Regions from separate parts of the Viridibacillus sp. FSL R5-0888 genome, predicted to be linked through region 2. Evidence: riboswitches for the same ligand, from Rfam matches in the RefSeq annotation. Region 2 holds a riboswitch; each other region holds the start of a gene.
The links. Region 2 has a riboswitch for S-adenosylmethionine ahead of MKY02_RS20485 (acyl-CoA dehydrogenase family protein). Riboswitches for the same ligand answer to the same signal wherever they lie in the genome.

Region 1 (7,795 bases), 3.7 Mb from region 2:
AGATCATCACAGGCAGTTCTTTATCAAGCTCTTCAAACGCTTGTTTAATACCTAAAGTGCCAGCCTTAACATTCAGCATATCTTGACTTGTTTCAAGTAATAACAAATCCGCTCCACCGTTAATTAATGCCTTAGCTTGCACGTAAAAGTCATACAATAGCTCATCAAATGTAATACCACCAGTTACTGATAAGGTTTTAGTCGTTGGTCCCATTGCACCAGCAACATATCGTGGCCATTCAGGTGTTGACAATTCATCCGCTACTTTTTTAGCGATTTGCACTGCTAATAAGTTAATTTCATGCGCTTGATCACCCAATGCATATTCATTTAATACAACAGGAGTCCCACCAAATGTATTCGTACTAATAATATCTGAACCCGCCTCTAAATAAGCACGGTGTACATTTTCGATCACGTCAGGTCGTGTGATATTCAAATATTCATTACAGCCATCATATTCATCTCCACCAAAATCCTCGGGAGTTAAATTAGCATTTTGGAGCATAGTCCCCATTGCACCGTCTAATATAAGAATATGTTGTTGGAGTCGTTCTTTAATTGGTTGTTTTAACATAGTTGTGATCTCCTACTTTCTGTTGATCTAGCTCTTGAATATAATGAATCAATTCTACTGACATATCGTAACGTGTAAATGGCGTAATGATATAAATACCATTAAATAACTCTGCGGCTGTATCGATTAATTCCTTAGCAATCGCTATACCTTCTGCAGTTGCAAGATTTTTATCATTACCCGTTGCGCGCATTCTTTCAAGTACTTCATCAGAGAGCTTAATCCCTGGTACTTCATGATGTAAAAACTCTGAATTTCGGATACCTGTTAGTGGCATGATTCCTATGAAAATAGGGGTTTCTAAATGTTTAGTAGCTTCATATATCTCTATTATTTTTTCCTTCGTATATACAGGCTGTGTGATGAAATAATCTGCTCCACACTCAATTTTCTTTTCTAATCTTTTTACGGCTCTATCAAGCACTCGTACATTAGGATTAAATGCAGCTGCAATAGAGAAATTAGCCTTTTTACGAAGAGGTTTACCTGAGAATGATATCCCTTCATTCAACTGTTTAATTAATTGAAGTAACTCTAGGCTTGAGACATCATAAACACTAGTTGCACCTGGGAAATCACCTACTTTTGTAGGGTCTCCAGTAACTGCTAAAATCTCATTAATACCTAATGCATCAAGACCCATTAAATGCGATTGTAAGCCGATGAGATTGCGATCACGACAAGTAATATGAGCAAGGGAACGAATATTATTTTGCATTTTCAAAATTGAGCCCATTGCCATGTTACTAATACGAGGGGATGCCAATGAATTATCAGCCATAGTGACAGCATCAACACCTGTTTCATTGAGTATTTGCGCCCCCTCTATAAAGGCAGTGGTATCAAGGTGGCGAGGTGTATCGAGTTCTACAATGATTGTACGTTCCTTTTTCGCCTTTTCGTGAAGTGGCTCATGCTGATCAGGAGTCGCTTCTTTAATCTCGATTACTTTTTTCTTCTTTACAATTTTATTTTCAATTGGTGGTAGGTCAGCAATACGTTTTTTTACAGCTTCTATATGCTTCGGTGTCGTACCACAACATCCTCCAATTAATCGAACACCTTGGTCACGTAGTAAAACACCAGCACGGCCAAAATAATCAGCCTCTGATTCGTAAACAATTTTGCCATCTTCTACATCTAGCAAACTAGCATTTGGATATGCAGATAAGAATGCCTTGGATGGCAATTCTACATCCTCAAACGCTTGGATTGTATGGTGAGGGCCTAAACGGCAATTTACTCCAACAATATCTGCACCCAAAGCTTCTAATTGGTGCAATGCATCATTTAATAATAAGCCATTTTGTAAAATACCTGGTTCATGCATTGATACTTGCGAGATGATTGGTACATCAGTCAATTTTCTCAAATGTTGCACTACAGATGAAAGTTCCTCAAAATCATAGTACGTCTCTAGTAATAAACCATCCGGATTACCTGCTAATAGATACCCCGCTTGCTCATCTAATGCAGCTATGATTTCAGCTAGTGTCGCTTCACTTTTACGAATACCGCGAATACCACCAATTGTCCCTAAGACAAATTGGCCTCCTGGTGCTGCAGCATGTTTTGCAATGGCGATTGCCGATTCATTAAACTCCTTTACAGAGCTCTCTAAACCATAACGTTCTAATTTAATGGCATTCGCTGTATACGTATTAGTCTGAATAATGTCAGCGCCTGATTTTATATATTGTTGGTGTATATTTTCAATCACTTCAGGCTTGGTAATGTTTAATTCCTCATAACAATAATCAATTCCGTAAGAATATAATAAAGTGCCCATCGCACCGTCAGCTGTTAACACTTGTGTTTGCAATTTTTCAAGTAATCCCATTAAAATCCCTTCCTTTCTACATAAAAAAGCCTTCTTATGGATAAGAAGGCTTGACGATTACGATGTTCGCTCCTTCTTATCTTTTCGGACAATCTGTAAATCCGCTGGAGTTAGCACCTGACCAGATGGCTGGTTGCTGAAGCTTCAAAGGGCCAGTCCCTCAGCTTCTCTTGATAAGAAATATATATTTAATTGTTAGAATAATTAAAAGAATCATAACCCTAGAAAAGAATATCGTCAAGAGCGTTTTTAGAATTATAGCAAAACTCTGTATTATAAGTATATTTTAGCTACAAAACAAAAAAGATGAGTTTTGGCAATTACTTGTTGAAACAACAATCATTTCTTCATGACTATTTATTTGCAAAAATTTTATTAGCTGATGTCTTATCATAACTTTTTATTTCAACCAATTCACCTTGAATAATCAGTCGCTTAGAACCATCATAATTACATGTAACGAGCGTTATCATTTTTTCATTTGAATCATTTATGACATCAATTTGCTCCGGTTGTACAATATGCATTTTATCAATTTTATATTCATAGATTTTTTTAAAGTCGGTTACATAAACTTGCATACCTTCCTCCGCATTAGTAAGAGGACTAAAGAGTGCCTTCCCATTATTCATATTATGACCCGCTAAGGCATAATTAGCTTTTCCCATCTTTTGTTCACGTTTCATCGTACCAGCACCAATTGCTAAGTTTGTATTCGATACACCATATAAAATAGGTAATCGCATATTCACTTGAGGTACACTAATAGCTCCAATGGCATTTAGTTTTTTTTGATTGAATTGTGCCTTTACAACATCTTTGACATTTAAATCATCCACTTGCTGAAAATCAAATGACGCATCTAGATTCTTCATTGCTGACGCTATGTCTTGTTGCTCAATCGTTGCCTTCGACATATTCGAAATGAAATATCCCATAATAGGCTGATAGAAAATAAAAACTAAACCAATTACTAGCAAGAAAATGCCTAATATCAAACTTCCCTTTTTCCGCATGTTATCCACCTTCTTTTCTCATTCATTTTAATAGTAACAATTCACTTAGCACTTTCAAGCAGTTTGACATAACGTTAAAATTATTAAAATTACCCCAAAAAGAAAGAGCTAATGAAATTGGTATCCCTTAGCTCTTTTCTACCTACCTTGATTGTTTTTTAATGTATTTTTGCTAGAATTGATTCTGCTGTTTCTTTCCCGTTCTTAATACAAGGGCCAATACCTACACCGTAATAAGAACAACCTGCAAGTAATACATTTTCATATGCAGTGGCCATTTTAGTTGATAAAGCTTCTACTGTTTTTCCATGACCAAGATGGTAAACTGGCATTAAATCATTCCACTTTGTCACTTCTACAACAGTAGGCTCTGCTTCTATATTCAAGCTTTTTGCAATATCCTCTAAAGCAATTTCAGTTAATTCCTCTTTACTTGAATGCTTCATTTCTTCAAAATCTGGGTTTGAGTTTTTATAAAATAAACGCACAAGTAATTTGCCGTCTTTTGAAGTATGACTCCATTTACGACTTGTCCATGTACAAGCATTACATTTGACATCACTGTTTTCAGAAACGATAAAACCTGTACCGTCTGCAGGTAATTGGCTATCGGGAATATTAAAACCTAAATACATCGTAATTAGTGAGGCATTGCTAAAATCGTTGAAGTCCTCGTCCAAATTCGGATCTTTTAATAGTTTTTGAGTTACATCATGTGGTGTTGTTAACACGATAAAATCAGCTTCAATTGCTTCGTGATTATCAAATGTCAATTTATATTTGTCGCCGCTTTTTTCGATATGATTTGTTGAAACGCCTTTTAGAATTGTAACGTCTGCTAACTTCTCTTCAAAACGGGTAAATAAAGAAGATAATCCATTTTTAAAGGATATGAATTTTTTATTTGCCGCTTTTTGAAATTCTTCTTTATGTGCGCCAAACCCTTTAATAATACTTCCGTACTGCTCTTTATACTCGAGTAAATACGGTAATGTTGAAGCCATTGTCAGCGTGTCTAACTTCCCTGAATAGACCCCTGATAACACTGGAGCGATTTGTTTTTCAACAAGCTCTTTTCCTAAGAAATGCTCTAAGAAAGAACCGATTGAGCTATTCTTTGTGAAATGCTCATTAGGCATTTCTAAATCTTTTAACGCCTCTTTTTTTCCTTCTGCTGAAACTAATGAGCTACTTTCAAGGGACTCTACACTTGTAGGAATGCCAAAAACGCTGTCTGCTGGAATCGCGTGCAATGTATTATTTGTGTAAATATACGAAATTCCTGTACCATTATATACAAGATCATCTTGTAACCCTAAGTCTTCTACTAATGGCATAACACTAGAATGACGTGCAACAATCGAATCTGCACCCGTCTCCAAAATAAAGCCATCTTTTTCTACTGAGTGCATTTTACCACCTAAGTAGTCATTCTTTTCAATCAATACTAAATCTATATCTAAGCCTTTGTCCTCTTTTTCCTTTTGTAAATAATGCATAGTAGTAAGACCTGTTATACCGCCACCAACTACAACAACTGTTTTCAATATATTCACTCCTCACAACGGATTCTGTTTTATTTTAATTGGTTGTTTGTAGTTCTAGTATAAACTTTCATTTTCGAAACTGTCATGATATCCATCACAAATTCACGCACTTATTTGCGAACGTTTACACCTTTGTCAAATTTAACGTGGCCTTTTCATAAATATTCTTGAAAGTTTCTTTATACAGTACATTTATTTCTGAAAAAGGGTAATGAATAAATACTTACTTTTCTATCGATACTTTTTTTGAAGGGAGTTTATTATGGATTTATTAATTACAATCCTATTACTATTAGTTTGCCTGTTATTATCAAATGTAATTGGACATTATATTCCATTTATACCTACAGCACTAATCCAAATAGCACTTGGCGTTCTATTAGCTATATTCGCTAATGAAATGACGCTTCAGCTTGAATCTGAATGGTTTTTATTACTTTTTGTTGCCCCACTTTTGTATAATGACGGACGCAATTTCCCTAGAGAAGAACTGTGGAAAATGCGCACACCTATTCTTGGGAATGCCATTATATTAGTCCTTCTAACGACGCTCGGCGGTGGTTACTTTATCCATTGGCTAATTCCTGATATACCTCTAGCTGCTGCATTTGCACTTGCAGCCATTTTATCACCAACAGATCCTGTAGCAGTAAACGGTATTGCAAAGCGTATTCAAATACCCGAGAAGATTTTAAACCTCGTTCGTGGTGAATCACTTATTAATGATGCCTCTGGTTTAGTTGCTTTCAAATTCGCCGTGGCAGCTGTTGTGACAGGGTACTTTTCAATTAAGGAAGCTTTTTTCGAGTTTACTTATACATTTTTGGCTGGGGCTATACTTGGTCTAATTTTAGGTATCATCATTACGCAACTGCGCTTTACACTTCGAAAAAAAGGCATCCATGATGTCGTTTTTCATTCATTATTACAGCTTTTAACACCTTTTATCATTTATTTCATTGCAGAGGATGTCTTTCATGCATCAGGGGTCATTGCAGTCGTTGTAGGTGGAATTGTGCATGCACTTGTAAAAGATCATACTGAGACTTTAATTGCTGAAGAACAAATAATTACAGAAAACACTTGGTCCATCGTGCTGTTCATTTTAAACGGAGTCGTATTCCTGTTACTTGGATTAAACATTCCGTTGTCGATGACAGAAACGTTAGAGAATCCATCCATGAATAACTGGCAAATTATCGGTTACTCTATTGCAATTGGTTTTGTTATTTTAGGTATTCGTTTCATTTGGTCATATGCTTTTTCTCACTATGAATATAAAAAAGACGCAATTCAAGAAATAGAAAGGCCTAGTCTGAAGGCGAGTTTGCTGACTAGCTTAACAGGCGTTCGTGGCGCTGTAACGATGGCCGGTGTTTTATCACTTCCTTTACTAGTTGATAACGGAGATTTGTTTCCAGAGCGTTCGCTGATTTTGTTTTTAGCATCTAGTGTTATTTTATTTACATTGCTAATTGCTACAATTTTCTTACCTCTTTTAATTGATGAAGAAGAAGTTTTAGAAATACGAGAAGGAAAGCTCACTTTTAATGAAGCCAAAAAACGCTTACTGCTTGCTTCAGTCCGTAAAATAAATACAGTGATGACTGAAGAAAACCAAACTGTAGCTTTTGAATTAATAGACGAAGCAAAAATGATGTTCAATCAAATCGATGTAGAGCTCAACGCAGAAAAATTAGCTTCTAAAGAACGCAAGCATCAAATAAAAAAACTACGTTTAATTGGGTTAAAAGCAGAAAAGGACTATATAGAAAAGAATCAAAAGGACCAAAACTTAGATCCGGATATATACTCTGCATGCCAAGCTGCTTTTAAAGAACGCGAAAAGAATATTAGTAATCCAAATCGCCCAAAAGTAATCACTATTCTCTATAGAATTTTACTTCACTGGAAAACTACTCGAAAAAGATACAGTTTAAATAAGGATAAACGGATTGAATATTTCCGCCAAAAGAAAGAGTTACGTATGCACGCTTTAGGAGCAGGCATTGATGCTCTAGAACAATATGCAAAATCAGAAGAAAACCCTGATCTTGCTAATTCTATTATTTACGAATATCGCAGAATTATGGATAGGATGAAGCAATCCGTCACTCGAAATTCTGAACGCCGCGATGAAATAAAAGAGGAATTACGCGCTCTTTTAATTGAAACTGAACGTTTGGAAATCCAAAAAATGTACGAAGCCGGTGAAATTGACCGAACAGAAGAAAAAGAATTGCGTAGATTTGTAAACTATATTGAAAGCATATCGTTGTATGAAATGAGTGAATAAAAGAAAAAGAACGACTGACATAGTCAGTCGTTCTTTTTTACTGTACAGATTTTTTGACAGTTGTCTTATTTTATAGACATAGATAAAATAATTAACTCTTTTGGAGAAGAAGTCAAAATTTCTATTCCATCCTTTTTTATTAGAACATCATCTTCAATACGAACTCCACCTACATTAGGTAAATAAATACCAGGTTCAACCGTTAACACCATTCCTTCTTGTAATACCTCTTCCGAAACTGGGGACATGAAAATGTCCTCATGAATATCTAACCCTATCCCATGTCCAGAACCATGCCCATATTGCTTTCCGAATCCTTTTTCTTCTATATACTGTCTAGTCAAAGCATCAGCTTCTTTGCCAGTAATGCCTACCTTCATATGCGCCAGTGCATTTTCTAATGCGCCATGAACAATATTATAGATTTCTATCATTTCTTCTGTTGGTTGTCCTATAGCAATTGTGCGTGTCATGTCTGAACGATAGCCATCATAATAAGCCCCAAAATCAAGCGTTATG
Region 2 (7,795 bases):
GCCGAATGGTTCGTCCATTAAGATAATGTCTTGGTCTGCGGCTAATGCCCGGAGCACGCCGATACGCTGTTGTTGACCACCAGATAATTGCGCGGGATATAGATCGAGATAGCTTTGAGGTAAATTAACAAGTTCAATGAGGCGTTCTGCTGTTTGATCTTTCTTTTCTTTTGTCCATTTTAACAATTTAGGTACAAGCGTAATATTTTCACGAATGGTCATATGTGGCATAAGACCGATTTGTTGAATAACATATCCAATACTCCTACGAAGTGCTACGGGGTTCTTTTTCGCTAAATCTTCCCCTTCTAAGTATATGGTGCCTTTGGTTGGTTCTATCATTCTATTAATCATACGCATGGCAGTCGTTTTCCCACTTCCACTTGTACCGATAAAGGCGACAAATTCACCGCGTTCTATTTCAATATTCATATCATCAACGGCTTTCTTTCCACCCCTATATACTTTCGATAAATTCTCTATCTTTAGCATAAGTATTCCCCCTCAAATTTTATAACCTAAGTTCTTTTACCCACTATCGATAGACATTAAACCTCAAAAAATAAAAATATTGAAAATATTTACTTGATTGTATAATTCATCACAATTTCCAACTGTATGAATGTGCTTGTTTCAATACGTCAAATGCTTTGATTCCTTGCAATCTACTGATCATTGATAATTAAAATCCTTCATTTATATCCAATAGAATTTATCTCATTTTAAATTGTAATCTTAGGTTCTTTTCTATAACTTTTAATCCCTACAAAAATACTTTGTTTTTCATATTGACTTTCATCTTTAGAAAAAGTAAGATAATTGAAACAATAGAATATTACTTATCATGAGAAGCTAAGGGACTGGTCCGATGAAGCTTCAGCAACCACTGTATAACAGAATGGTGCTACTTCCAGCAAGAGAAATCTTGACAGATAAGGGTGCATACACAACATTTAAGCTCCCTCTATTATAAATGGGGGATTTTTTATACCTTCAATACATAGTAATTCTATAAGAATTATAAACTTAGAAAAGACGAGGGGATTTATTATGAAAGAGATATTTATAAGAACAGAGCTACAACGACAATGGTTAGATAAGCTAGCGTTGCTTCAAGACCAAATTACAGGTAGCGCCGCAACTGTAGATGAATTATCTATCTTTCCTAAAGAGAGCTTTAGCCTGCTACGCGAAATTGGCTATCCTGCAATCACTTTGCCGAAAGAATTTGGTGGCGAAGGATTTTCAGTTTACGATATGGTCCTTCTACAAGAAACACTTGCAAGCTACGATGAGAATACTTCACTTTCAATGGGCTGGACTTTAGGAGTTGTGGGTGAATTGTATCAGGAGAAATTGTGGTCAGATGACAAGCTTAATTTTTTTGCAAACGAAGTACAAAATGGCGCCATTGTGAATCGTTCTGTAAGTGAGGCACGCACTGGCAGCCCCACTCGAGGCGGGCGTCCTGGAACAACTGCAGTTCGTTCTGAAATAGGGTGGCTTATAAATGGACGCAAAATTTTCACAACGGCTTCCCCTGTTTTAGATTATTTTTTAACTTCTGCTTGGATTGAAGAAAAACAACAAGTCGGGTTCTTTTTAATTCATAAAGATACAGCAGGGGTATCTATTGAAGAAACGTGGGATGTTATGTCGATGCGCGGCACATCAAGTCACGACTTAATATTACAAAATGTTAAAGTAAGTGACTCGGATTTAGTCGAATTACCAAATCATCCAAGCGGAGGTAAAATCAACGGCTGGTTGTTGCATATTCCTGCAACATATTTAGGCATAGCACAAGCAGCTCGTGATTATGCGGTTCACTTCGCAAATCATCATCAACCAAATAGCTTAAATTCACCGATCAGCTCATTACCAAATGTGCAGCATCAATTAGGTGAAATTGAGTTAAAACTTCAGCAATCTAGATTTGTCTTATATGGTACAGCAGAAGCTTATGACGACCCAAAACGAAGAGACTCATTGAGCAATGAAATTGCCGTTGCCAAACATACAGTGACTAATGCAGCCATTGATATCGTTGATAAAGCTATGAGAGTAGTAGGTGCAAAAAGTTTACAAAACGCTAATCCATTACAACGATATTACCGGAATGTCCGTGCGGGTCTACACAATCCTCCAATGGATGATATGACTATTACAAAATTAGCATTAACAGCTATTGAAGAAGAAAAGAAAAAGAATTCGATTGTGAATTAATAATAAAAAAATAAACTTAAAAGGGGTTTTAAGATATGTTCAGTAAAAAACTATTAAAATTTGCAGCAGTCGGTATTACTTCAATAGCAATTTTAGCTGGTTGCTCTACAAGTGAAGCATCCGATTCTAAAGATAAAGGAAATTCCTCTAAAGTACGTACCGTGAAAGTTGCCTTTGACCAAGCGAGTAAGCCAATTTCATATATTGACGACCAAGGTAATCCAACTGGATACGATGTAGAAGTGATGAAGCTAGTAGATGAATTATTACCAGACTATAAATTTGAATATGTAGGCACGACTAGTGACGACCTATTGATTGGTGTCGAACAAGGTAAATACCAAGTCGGTGTCAAAAATGCCTTCTTCACAGAAGAGCGTACAGAAAAATTCATCTACCCTAAAGAGTTCCTTGGCTTAAGTAGTGCAGGTTTAGTATTACGTAAAGAGGATGAAAATATTAAGTCGTTAAAAGACTTTGCATCAGCAGGTTACTCTCTAGCACCAATCGCTGCTAATAATGCTCAATATACAGTCATCGATGAATACAACAAAAAAAATCCAGATAACAAAGTAAAACTAAAAGCTGGAGATGCTTTCACTATCGATATTGTTCAATGGGTCAATGAAGGTCGAGTAGATGGTGGTGTAATGATTGAAGGTCCTTTTAACCAACAAGTTACAGCCAAAGACGGTGCTTATCATAAATTAGAAAATGACATTGTGTACAACGAATTTGCAGTAATTAAAACATGGCCACTATACAACAAAAAAGAACAGAAATTTGCAGATGCATACGACAAAGCTATAAAACAAATTAAAGAAGAACAAAAAACAAATGAACTAAGCAAAAAATTCTACGACCGTGATTTATTTGAAGTACTTGAGCAAGTGGAACGTTAATTGCTTATGCATACGTAACGTCCTTAGGCTGTTGAGTCATTACACTCAACAGCCTTTCCAATACAAAACGAAAATGGTGAGCATATGGAAAAATATTTTGATGCATCTTACATCTGGGAGTCACTCCCTATTTTACTCCCCTTTCTAAAGGTGACATTTATGATAGCAGGTCTGTCCATTTTACTAGGTTCTTTTTTCGGTTTATTACTTGCGATAGCCAAACTGAGTAGCAGTAGAATTGCTCAAAAACTTGCAAACGGCTATACAACTATCATGCGTTGTACACCTTCAATCGTCTTACTATTTCTCGTTTATTATGGTGTACCTGCATTAGCTGAAAATTTCGGCCTCAATTTGCATGATATTGATACAGCCATATTTGTTATCGTAACTTTCACACTACAATTTGCAGCCATTATGTCAGAAGTAATTCGTTCTTCTTACGGTTCAATTGACAAGGGCCAATACGAAGCAGCTGTTAGTGTAGGCCTAACACCTTTTCAGGCCTATCGTCGTATTATTTTTCCACAAGCTTTAGTTGTAGCACTCCCCAATCTTGGTAACGGTATGATTGCCTTATTACAAGAAGGTGCACTTGCTTATACTATCGGGCTTATTGATGTCGTTGGAAAAGCTAATCTCATTATCGCCAGCAATATAAATGCACATGCTCTCGAAATTTTTATCGCTTTAGCAATCATCTACTGGGTATTGTCATTGATCATCGAAAAATTCTTCTCAATTCTAGAGAAATTCTTTAGTAAAGGTAAAAAAACTTTGGAGACAACATAAGGAGGTACGCGCATGTCTGAAGGATTAAATTATAATTTTTTGATTGATACATTTTTCGTCGCATTGTCTGGCGTACCAGTGGCCCTACTCGTGACTATTGTTTCTTTACTGATTGCTATACCTCTTGCGTTTTCACTCGCTTTAACACGTATTTATCGAATACCTTTTATACAACGTTTAACTCAAGTGTACGTATCTTTTGTACGAGGTACACCTATTATTATTCAAATCTTCATCGTCTATAGTAGCGTTCCATTAATTTTAACCGCACTATTTAAAAAATATGATATTGCTATTGATGTCTATAAAATCCATCCAATTTGGTACGCCTTTATCGTCTTTTCATTTAGCACTACTGCCATTTTAATCGAGATTTTCCGTTCTGCACTGAGCACAGTCAACAAAGGACAGTTAGAAGCTGCACATTCGGTAGGCTTAACGACTTATCAAGCATACCGACGCATCATCATTCCACAAGCACTTGTGGTAGCACTACCGAATATTTGTACAGCAACCGTCAACCTCATCAAAGCTACTTCCCTTGGTTACGCAATGTCTTTACAGGAAATCACATTGAAAGCTAAGGTTGCTGCAAACGTAGGTTACAACTATGTTGAAGCATATATAGATATATTCATCGTGTACTTAATCTTATGTAGTGTTGTCGAATATGGATTTAAATTGTATGAAAAACACTTACGGAAATATAAATTAGCAAATGCTTAAAACTGGGGTGTGATAATATGTTAAATATTAAAAATGTGCATAAATCATTTGGCAATAATGAAATATTAAAAGGTGTCGACTTATCCATTGATAAGGGGGATGTTGTCGTCATCTTAGGTCCTAGTGGTTCCGGTAAAACGACTTTACTCCGTTGCCTTAACTTTTTAGAAAAGGCAGATCAAGGTCATGCTACTTTCGGAGAAATTGATGTAGATTTACATGATGCAAAGAAAAAAGATATTCATGCTATTCGACAGAAAATTGCATTTGTCTTTCAAAACTACAACCTATTTAACAATAAAACTGCACTTGAAAACGTCATAGAAGGCCTTATTATTGGACGTAAAGTGCCAAAAAATGAAGCTATTGAAATCGGTAAAAAAGCTTTAAGTAAAGTTGGTCTTACCGACAAATATGATGCTTATCCAAGCCAACTGTCAGGTGGACAACAACAACGAGTTGGTATTGCACGTGCAGTTGCTTTGAATCCTGATATTATTCTTTTTGATGAACCTACATCTGCTCTAGATCCAGAGCTTGTTGGTGAAGTACTAGCTGTTATGAAGAATATCGCCAATGAAGGTACAACAATGCTTGTAGTTACTCATGAGATGTCCTTTGCTAAAGATGTAGCTAACCGCGTTATCTTTATGGATGGTGGCGTTGTCGTTGAGGAAGGTAATCCTCATGAAATTTTCGTTAAACCTAAAGAAGAACGTACGAAGAAATTTTTAAAACGTGTGCTACCTGAAGATTATTCATTCTTTATTTAAATTAAAAAACGCCCACCTCTAAGTTTTATAAGAGGTGGGCGTTTTCTAATTTATTTATTTACGTTTCCATAGTACTAACATCGAAATTGTAATCAATGTAAAACCGATAAAAGATAAAAATGGAATCGTTACAAAGCCAAACCAATTAATATATTGCCCTGAGCAAGGTACTCCATTTGTGCATGTACTGAACTCATGCATGGATGGTATCTTTTGTAATGCATAATGATAGCCAGAGAGAAGCATCCCAAAAGTCGACATTGGAAGCACATATTTATAAATCGCTTTATCATTCCTATAAAATGCCATCCCTAAGAAAAAGACAAGTGGGTACATTAATATACGCTGATACCAACAAAGTGTACATGGGATAAAACCCATTTTTTCACTAAAAAACAAACTACCCATCATGGCTATAATCGACGTTATCCAGCCAAAGAGGAGTGCTTTATTTACCATTAGCAGTCGCCTCTTCTACCATTTTCACAAAATCATCGTATGTGTTTCCAGTGAATTGCTTGCCATCAATATAGATAGTTGGTGTTGATTGGACACCGAGATTTTTTGCCATTTGCATATCTTTATCCCATGCTTCTTGTCCCGCATTTTCACCAAAAGCTTTCATTACCTTTTTAGTTTCTTTCTCAGTGGCTATTTCAGATAATGCATCTTCTAAAAAGTCCTCAGTATATAAATCTACTTTTTCATAAGATAAATCTGTTGGTTGTTTACTGAACATTAGTTCATGGAAAGCCCAAAACTTCTCATTTCCCAATTCTTTATAGACCGTTTCGGCAAATTTGGCTGAACGATTGGAATCGACATTAATAAAAGAATAATTCACAAAGTAAAACTTGGCTTTCCCTGTTTCAACAAGGTCTTTATTAATAATAGGAAACAGTCGATCATTGAAGTCTTTACAACTTGGGCATTTATAATCACCAAATTCAACAATATCTACGGGTGCTGATGCTTCACCTAAAAACGGTTGCCCTTTATAATCAATTTCTGCCGATTTTTCTGCAGAATTCGTTAAAAAAATAATACCTACGATACAAACTACTACTATACCTACAAACCAAAATATTTTCTTAGACATTAATAAGCACTCCTAATCAAGACTACATTACGTAGTGTATTGGGGTAAAAAATTTACGCCAAGGCGTAAATAAATAAAGAACAAATAAAGCTAAAAACTGCTAAAGAGATTACTAACATTTTCACTGGTAAATTCCATTGAATTTCTCTTAACGGATCTAAAATAAAGCCAATTCGATAGTTAACAGATGTATCTGCAAATGATGCATAAGAAAAAGGCATTTTTTCATACTTACTTACTTTTAACATCTTCAACAAGGCACTACCCAAGTGGACAGATGTCTGCTGTTTTTCAATAGCATATTCATCTGCTAGTAATTCTTTCATGATTTTATATTTCTGATTACACCAATCTAAAATCGGAATATACCACATTGTAGATGAACAGAGTTCCATTAAAAAGATTTTAAGTGGATCTCGATTTTCCTTATGGTACATCTCGTGTGAAATAACCGCTTCTAACTCTTCGTCAGATATAAGATTCATCAAACCTGTTGATAAGACGATCTTTGGTCTTATAAACCCAATAGTAAGTGCTAATGGTGTAGGATGAGAAATGACAAGCAATACCTCTTTACCTTGGCTATATATACAATTCATATTGAGTGTAAGCATATTCTCTCTATATTGCTTAAATCTCTTTTTCATACGAATAGCATGATAGAATTGAGATCCTATTTTCCATATAGTCAAAATCAGTGTATAGCCGACCAGTATATCAAGTATATAGTCCAGTGAAGACAATCCTGCTATCCTCATCCAGCTATGACAGACGGCTACAAGATTGTATTGAACAGTCCAACCAGCTATCTTTGCTACGAAATATAAACCCATTTCTAAAAAAATAATTCCCGAAATAATGAGTGATACGATGAGGGTGATAGACGAGTGACGTTTGTACATACGTTACATGTCCTTTTTCAGTTCTTTAATTTTTTTCTCAAGCATAGCTACAAGATCATCATCGACATCTTCTAATGCATCAAGCATATGGCTAACTACAACATTACCAAACTCGTCAATTAGCTCATTAGTCATTTCTTTAGATTGTGTATTCAAAAAGTCATCTCTCGAGAGAACTGGCTTATACAAAGACGATCTACCTTCTGTTCTCTTTTGAAGAATTCCCTTTTCTACTAATCGATTCATGACTGTCATGACTGTGTTAAAGTTCGTCAACTTTTCTTGATCAAGTGTTTGTTGAACATCTTTGATGGTCATTTCTACATCGTTCCATAAAATGTCCATAATCTTTGCTTCTAGAGGGCCAAAAAAACG
Region 3 (7,795 bases), 210 kb from region 2:
TTGCAGGTAAAATTGGGCAACCTGTCGAGAGTGTTTATAAAACGCTCATTTCTACAGCTAGTAAAGGGAGATTTTACGTTTTCGTCATTCCGGTAGCAGCAGAGCTTAATCTAAAGGCTGCTGCAAAGGCTGTTGGGGAAAAGAAGATAGAGATGCTACCTGTCAAAGATTTATTGCCAACTACAGGGTATATTAGAGGTGGCTGTTCGCCTATTGGTATGAAAAAGTTATTCCCAACCTTCATAGATGAATCAGCAAAAACGATTGACCGTATCTTTGTTAGTGCAGGGAAAATAGGCATGCAAATATGTATCCAACCGGCCGTTTTAGCAAAAATCATCGATGCGAAATTCGCAGCTATTATATAAATCTAGGACAGTATTATTTTAAATAGGAACGAATTTTGTTATAATAGTTTAGTTATCATTGAAAAGCCACTTTATGCTTGTTGCGTAGAGGGCTTTTCATTTTTCTGTAGAAAGAAGGATTCTAGTGAATAAAATAAATAGTTGGCGCTGGGGATTTTTTATGACGGGACTTATCGTCATTGCGCTCGGTGTTTCGTTAACAATTAAAGGGCAAACCTTTGGGGTAGGCTCATGGGATGTACTGCATATAGGTCTATTCAAAAACTTCGGTTTTTCCATTGGTAGTTGGTCAATTATTACTGGCATAATTATTATTGGTATTACAGCAATTGGTACTCGTCAATTGCCTAAGATAGGGACCTTTATCAATATGGTGTGTATCGGTATTTTTATTGATTTCTTCAATTGGTTATTGCCTGATGTTGATCATTTAGCACTACAATTTCTTAGCTTCGTAATCGGTATTATTTTAATAGGTTTAGGTGGCGGAATGTACATCTCAGCAAATCTTGGGGCAGGTCCTCGTGATAGCTTGATGCTTTTAGCTGTAGACAAGCTGGGTTTAAGTATTACTAAAGCCCGTACAATTATGGAAATTGCAGTTGCTGTAGCAGGATGGTTACTTGGTGGTCCTGTAGGTCTTGGTACTGTCCTTATGGCATTTGGTCTTGGTCCTATTGTTCAATTTTCGCTTGCGTATAGCCGCAAATTATTATTGAAATGTATTGGCGAAGAACAAGTAACATTTTCAGAGTTAACGAAATAAGTAGAAAGTGAGTAGATAATTGTCTACTCACTTTTTTAGTACTCTAGAATAAGATGAGTGAGTCATAACAGAGAAATTTAGAAGAGGTTATGAATGATGAATTACTTAATAGAATGTACTGTTTCCATCAAAATAATCTAGAAAAGTAAGTATTCTAATTTTTCTGAGTGTACAACTGTGTTTCTTGTAAGGACAGTATGTCTAGTTATTGCAATGAATTTCATATCGCTGTTGGTAATAGTTCTTTTCAGATGTACAAATAACGATGAAAGTATGCTACAATATTTTTATCGAAAATTGAAAGGATGATATTCTTGTCAAACGTACTGAACACATTCGTAGACGACAACTTGCAACAACTGCGCGACCAAGGCTTATACAACGAAATAGATCCAGTAGAAGGCCCGAACGGTTCAGTTATTCAAGTGCGTGGCAAAAATTTGGTCAACCTATCTTCAAATAACTATCTTGGCTTAGCAACAAATGATAAATTAAAGAAAATTGCTCAAGAAGCAATCGAAAAATACGGCGTAGGTGCTGGAGCAGTCCGCACAATCAATGGTACACTCGATCTTCACGTTAAATTAGAAGAGAAACTAGCAGAATTTAAAGGTACAGAAGCAGCCATTTCATATCAATCAGGATTCAACTGTAATATGGCAGCCATTTCGGCTGTTATGGATAAAAATGATGCTATCCTTTCTGATCAACTAAATCACGCATCTATTATAGATGGTTGTCGCTTATCAAAAGCAAAAATTATTGCTTTTAATCACTCTGACATGGACGATTTACGTGCCAAAGCAAAAGCAGCAACTGAATCAGGCTTATACAATAAAGTAATGGTCATCACTGACGGTGTGTTTTCAATGGATGGAGATATCGCAAAACTTCCTGAAATCGTAGAAATTGCGAAAGAATTTGATCTTATTACATATGTGGATGATGCTCATGGATCAGGTGTAACAGGTAAAGGGAAAGGTACTGTGAAGCACTTCGGTTTAGAAAAAGAGATCGACTTCCAAATCGGTACACTGTCTAAAGCAATTGGTGTAGTAGGTGGTTACGTAGCTGGTAAGAAGAATTTAATTGATTGGTTAAAAGTACGTTCTCGTCCATTTTTATTTTCAACAGCTTTACCACCAGGTGATGTTGCTGCAATCACTGCAGCTGTTCAAATGTTAATTGATTCAACAGAACTTTGCGATAAACTGTGGGAAAATGGCGATTATTTAAAAGCGGGTCTGAAAAAACTTGGTTTTAACATCGGCGCATCTGAAACACCGATTACACCGTGTATCATTGGTGACGAAAAACTAACTCAAGCCTTTTCTGCTCGTCTCTTTGAAGAAGGCGTATACGCTAAATCAATCGTCTTCCCAACTGTACCAAAAGGCACTGGACGCGTACGTAATATGCCAACTGCCGCACATACAAAAGAAATGCTAGACGAAGCTTTAGCGACTTATGAAAAAGTAGGTAAAGAGCTAGGCGTAATTTTTTAATATAAAAAATGCTCAGCGCTATGTGTGCTGGGCATTTTATTAGGAAATTTTCTTTGTTAAATCTATAACCATCTGTGATTATGTGACTGTTTTATTGATATATTTATTAAACCCATGCACTGAAAAGCTAACTTATGAGATAAGTTAGCTTTTCAGTTTATAAATACTTAAAATAAATTTAGTTTTGAGATACGAGTTATTGCTTCATGAAGCCTGTCCTCATCAACAAGTAAGCCAACACGTACGTACCCTTCTCCATATTCACCAAAACCATTACCCGCAGCAACTGCTACATCAGCCTGTTCTAGCAATAAATCAGCAAATGTTTCACTCGTATATCCTTTTGGTACAGGAAGCCATGCAAAGAATGATCCTTTTGGAGCTGTCACTGCCCAGCCAATACGATCGCAAGCGACTTTTAATGCGTTCCGGCGGCTTTCATACATAGCCACTAACTCAGTTACACAATCTTGTGAACTAGAAAGTGCTGCAATACCAGCCTCTTGCACAGCAGGAAATAGGCTGACAAATAAATGGTCTTGTACTAAATTTAATGCTTCAATTAACTTTGCGTTACCAACGGCAAAGCCGACCCGCCAACCGGCCATATTATACGTTTTCGATAAAGTATACAACTCAACCCCGACATCTTTAGCACCTTCAGCTTGTAAAAAGCTCACTGGTTTTTCACTATCAAATCCAATTGCTCCATATGCAAAGTCATGCATTACTGCAATATCGTGATCTTTCGCAAACTGCACAGTTTCATCGAAAAATGATAAATTAGCAACAGCACCAGTTGGGTTGTTTGGGTAATTTAAATACATTAATTTCGCACGAGCTTTTACCTCATCTGACACAGTTGTGTAATCAGGTAGGAAGTTGTTTTCCGCTAGTAATGGAAGTGTATCGAACTTGACATCCGCTAGTGCTACGCCTGACCAATAGTCCGGATAACCAGGGTCTGGGAGTAGCATTGAATCACCAGGGTTCATAATAGCTAAAGGTAATTCAACTACACCAATTTTTGTGCCGAAAAGTATGGCTACTTCCGTATCTGTATCAATTTCAACGCCGTATTCTCGCGCATAAAATTCAGCAATGGCTTCCTTGAATTCTGGCAAGCCACGGAATGGAGAGTATTTATGAGTTTGCGGATTAATAACAGCTTCCTGCATAGCTTTTATAATATGAGGAGGCGTTGGTTGGTCTGGATTTCCTTGGCCTAAATTGATGACATCTCTACCTTCCGCAACTGCGGCACCTACTTTTTGTACTAAAGTTGCGAAAAACTGCTTCGGCAACTGTTGTAATCTCGTTGAAAATTCCATCTTCGAACAAACCCCCTTGAATTATTTTCTTTAATAACTTGTTATCCACAAAATCTTTCTTATAAAAACGCTATACACAACAACTACTTTGTGGATAAAATAGACGTATGTATAAAATAGTCGCAATAATAAGAGAAATATTATAACCTTTTTAAGAAAATGTCTACAGGTGGTGGAGTTATGAAAATTGCATGTATACAATTAAATGTTGCCTTCGGGGACATCGAAAAAAATTTTACAAACGTCGAAAAGTTTATCAGGGAGGCCGCTGATAAGGGGGCGGAACTCGCAATTCTTCCCGAAATGTGGAATTCTAGCTATGCTTTAGAGAAATTAGAAGACCTTGCAGATCCGAACGGGGAACGCACAAAGAATTTTCTACAAAAGCTTTCAGAAGAATTACAAATTCATATTGTTGGTGGCTCGGTATCAACGAAAAAAGATGGTAAATTCTATAATACGATGTACGTATATAACAACAAAGGGGAGCTTGTCAGCGAATATGATAAAGCGCATCTTTTCCGTCTAATGGACGAGCATTTGTATTTATCAGCTGGCGATAAGCAAAATAACTTTGAACTGGGTGATATTCCAGCAGCTGGTGTTATCTGCTACGATATTCGTTTTCCAGAGTGGTTACGTCTTCATGCATTGAACGGAGCGAAAGTAATTTTCGTTTCTGCACAATGGCCAACGCCACGTATTGATCATTGGAAAACGTTATTACAAGCACGTGCAATTGAAAGCCAGTGTTTTGTTATTGCAGTAAATAGAATTAGCCATAAAAAACAAAATTTCAACGGTCAATCGATGGTTATTGAACCTTGGGGTGAAGTGTTATGGACTGGTGGAGAAGATGAAGAAATGGCGATTATCGATGTCGATTTCTCTATAGTGGATGAAATTCGCCAACGAATCCCGGTATATGATGATCGTCGTCCTGAATTATATAAAGATATTTTGAAATAATTCAAAGTTTCAAAAAAGTGTTTGACATCTACATTATTTCACAGTAATATTTAGTTCATAACTTACAAACGAATATTGAATTTTATCTAGAGAGACCGAGGGATAGGCCCTATGACGTCCGGCAACCCCCTGCCAAAGGGAAGGTGCCAATTCCTACAGAATGAGTACATTCTGGAAGATAAATCGCCAATTTACACTTACGATGCTTCTTTCAGATAACCGAAAGAAGCGTTTTTTAATACAGCAAATTCCAAGTATTTCTATAGAAGTTACATAATTTAAACAGATTTGAGGGGATACAATATGCTCGAGATTCAGAATCTTACAAAAGTATATAAAACCAAGAAGGGTACGGTAACGGGTGTAGACAACGTATCGTTGACAATCGATGAAGGTGAAGTTTTCGGTATTGTTGGCTATTCTGGCGCAGGAAAAAGCTCGCTTCTACGTTGTATCAATTTATTAGAGCGACCAACAAGTGGCAGTATCGTAGTAAATGGTCAAGATTTAACAAAATTAAAAGGTGAACAACTTCGTAAAGCGCGTTTGAAAATCGGAATGATATTCCAACATTTTTACTTAATCAGTCAAAAAACGGTTGGCGAAAATATTGAATTTGCTTTAAAAGCAGCGGCTACACCACCGAAGCTGATTAATGCTCGTGTAAAAGAATTGCTTGAAATGGTAGGTTTATCTGAGAAAATAGACGTTTACCCAGCACAATTAAGTGGTGGTCAAAAGCAACGTGTCGGCATTGCCCGCGCACTTGCAAATAATCCATCCGTACTACTTTGTGATGAAGCGACATCAGCACTTGACCCAAAAACAACGGTTTCCATTTTACGCTTACTAAAAAAGATCAATCGTGAGCTAAATATTACAATCATCCTTATCACGCACGAAATGGATGTTGTGAAAGAAATTTGTGATCGAATGGTTATTATGCAAGAAGGAAGAGTCATTGAAGAAGGGGCAGTTTACGACGTTTTTGCAAATCCGGTTGAGCCATTAACACAAGAATTTATTAGCAGCGTTGTATCATTTGAACTGCCACCAACGATTCTTAAAGGTGTGACAGGGGAAATTGTGAAAGTACTATTCAAAGGAGATGTAGCTGGAGAGGGCGTCATTTCAGATATGATTCAAAACTTTGAAGTACGTGGTAATTTCTTGCACGGCACAATTGAATATATTCAAGAAAAACCTCTTGGCATTTTCTTAATGGAGCTACAAGGTCAACCGGATAATGTAGGGAGAGCTATTTCTTATATGGAAGGACGCGGTGCGTTTGTGGAGGTGATTAACAATGCTATTTGATTTCGAGCACTTTATTAGTATGCTTCCAGACATTTGGAAAGCATTTGGTGAAACGTTACTGATGATTGGTATTTCACTTAGCATTTCACTAATTATTGGTTTACCACTTGGAATTATACTATTTGTTACAAGCAAAGGTTTATTTTTACGTAATCGTTTTTTTAACGGAATTTTAGGGTTTATCGTCAATCTAGTTCGTTCCGTTCCGTATATCATTCTATTAGTAGCGTTGTTCCCGCTAACAAAAATACTGGTTGGAGATACAATTGGTCCCGTAGCGGCAAGTGTTTCATTATCTGTAGCAGCCATTCCGTTCTTTGCGAGACTTGTAGAAACGTCTATGCGTGAAGTTGATAAAGGTGTCATCGAGGCATCAATAGCTGTCGGTGCAACACCGTGGATGATTATACGAGATGTGCTATTACCTGAAGCGAAATCGGGTATTATCCAAGGTGTGACAATGACGATTATTAGTTTAGTCGCATATTCCGCAATGGCTGGTATTGTCGGCGGCGGTGGAATTGGCGACCTAGCTATTCGCTTTGGTTACTACCGCTATGACAACACAATTATGATTGCGACAGTTGTCATTTTAATTGTTATTGTCCAAATTATTCAACTTTCAGGCGATGCCATTTCAAAAGCAATTGATAAACGATAAAGGGGAGATTTGAAAATGAAAAAGTTTTTACTAGCAGCGTTATTATTCGTATTAGCAACAGTTTTAGTTGCATGTGGTAACAAAGATGAAAGCAAACCAAAAGATTCAAAAGACATTAAAATTGGCGCAACTGCAGGGCCGTATAGTGACATGTTAAATAAAGCAATCATCCCGCAATTAGAGAAAAAAGGGTATAAAGTAAAAACAGTTGAATTCAGTGACTACGTACAACCAAACAAAGCATTAGATTCTGGTGATATTGATGCAAACCTTTTCCAACATTCAATTTATCTTGAAAACTTTAATGAACAAAATAAAATGAAATTAACTGGTCTAATTAACGTACCAACTGCACCAATGGGCTTCTTTGCAAAAGATTTTAAATCAATTGATGGTATTAAAGACGGCGCAAAAGTAGCAATTGCTAATGATCCATCAAATGCGGCACGTACATTATTAGCGTTACAAGAACAAGGTCTTATCAAAATTGACCCGAACATCGAAGAACTAAAAGCATCTGAAAAAGACGTTGTTGAAAATCCTAAAAACTTAGTGTTCCAACCAATAGAAGCGGCGGGGCTGCCTCGTGCAATCGATAGCGCTGACCTTGTTGGTGTCCCAGGAAACTTTGCACTTGCGGCGGGACTGAATCTACAAGATGCACTCTTCTTAGAAAACATGCCTGATAAATTCCGTAATGTTATTGCGGTTAAGGAAGAAAACAAAGATTCACAACTAGCAAAAGATATACTAGAAATCGTTAAATCGGAAGAATTTGAAAAAATCATCGATGAAGAATTTAAAGGTTTCGGCAAACCTGACTGGATGAAGTAAATGTTGAAGCGGTCCGCCTAGACTCGACAAGCGCTGGAACCTTC

Region 1: linked by a shared signal. The riboswitch ahead of MKY02_RS02230 (bifunctional homocysteine S-methyltransferase/methylenetetrahydrofolate reductase) and the one ahead of MKY02_RS20485 (acyl-CoA dehydrogenase family protein) in region 2 are both predicted to bind S-adenosylmethionine.
Region 3: linked by a shared signal. The riboswitch ahead of MKY02_RS19535 (methionine ABC transporter ATP-binding protein) and the one ahead of MKY02_RS20485 (acyl-CoA dehydrogenase family protein) in region 2 are both predicted to bind S-adenosylmethionine.

Annotation. Positions count from the first base shown of each region.
Region 1 is NZ_JBBPAU010000001.1:433,277-441,071, reverse strand. Features, by position in the region: gene metH (methionine synthase) at 1-577, opposite strand, end outside; gene MKY02_RS02230 (bifunctional homocysteine S-methyltransferase/methylenetetrahydrofolate reductase) at 558-2,417, opposite strand; SAM riboswitch class I at 2,491-2,597, opposite strand; gene MKY02_RS02225 (class A sortase) at 2,771-3,433, opposite strand; gene MKY02_RS02220 (protoporphyrinogen oxidase) at 3,592-4,980, opposite strand; gene MKY02_RS02215 (Na+/H+ antiporter) at 5,243-7,276, shown strand; gene MKY02_RS02210 (M24 family metallopeptidase) at 7,342-7,795, opposite strand, start outside.
Region 2 is NZ_JBBPAU010000001.1:4,154,953-4,162,747, forward strand. Features, by position in the region: gene MKY02_RS20480 (betaine/proline/choline family ABC transporter ATP-binding protein) at 1-492, opposite strand, end outside; SAM riboswitch class I at 837-939, shown strand; gene MKY02_RS20485 (acyl-CoA dehydrogenase family protein) at 1,051-2,226, shown strand; gene MKY02_RS20490 (transporter substrate-binding domain-containing protein) at 2,262-3,128, shown strand; gene MKY02_RS20495 (amino acid ABC transporter permease) at 3,213-3,920, shown strand; gene MKY02_RS20500 (amino acid ABC transporter permease) at 3,933-4,646, shown strand; gene MKY02_RS20505 (amino acid ABC transporter ATP-binding protein) at 4,664-5,419, shown strand; gene MKY02_RS20510 (disulfide oxidoreductase) at 5,474-5,878, opposite strand; gene MKY02_RS20515 (DsbA family protein) at 5,868-6,518, opposite strand; gene MKY02_RS20520 (M56 family metallopeptidase) at 6,572-7,420, opposite strand; gene MKY02_RS20525 (BlaI/MecI/CopY family transcriptional regulator) at 7,424-7,795, opposite strand, start outside.
Region 3 is NZ_JBBPAU010000001.1:3,944,052-3,951,846, reverse strand. Features, by position in the region: gene ybaK (Cys-tRNA(Pro) deacylase) at 1-368, shown strand, start outside; gene MKY02_RS19555 (YczE/YyaS/YitT family protein) at 493-1,134, shown strand; gene MKY02_RS19550 (glycine C-acetyltransferase) at 1,440-2,639, shown strand; gene MKY02_RS19545 (pyridoxal phosphate-dependent aminotransferase) at 2,807-3,970, opposite strand; gene MKY02_RS19540 (carbon-nitrogen family hydrolase) at 4,151-4,939, shown strand; SAM riboswitch class I at 5,019-5,124, shown strand; gene MKY02_RS19535 (methionine ABC transporter ATP-binding protein) at 5,243-6,256, shown strand; gene MKY02_RS19530 (methionine ABC transporter permease) at 6,246-6,917, shown strand; gene MKY02_RS19525 (MetQ/NlpA family ABC transporter substrate-binding protein) at 6,933-7,751, shown strand.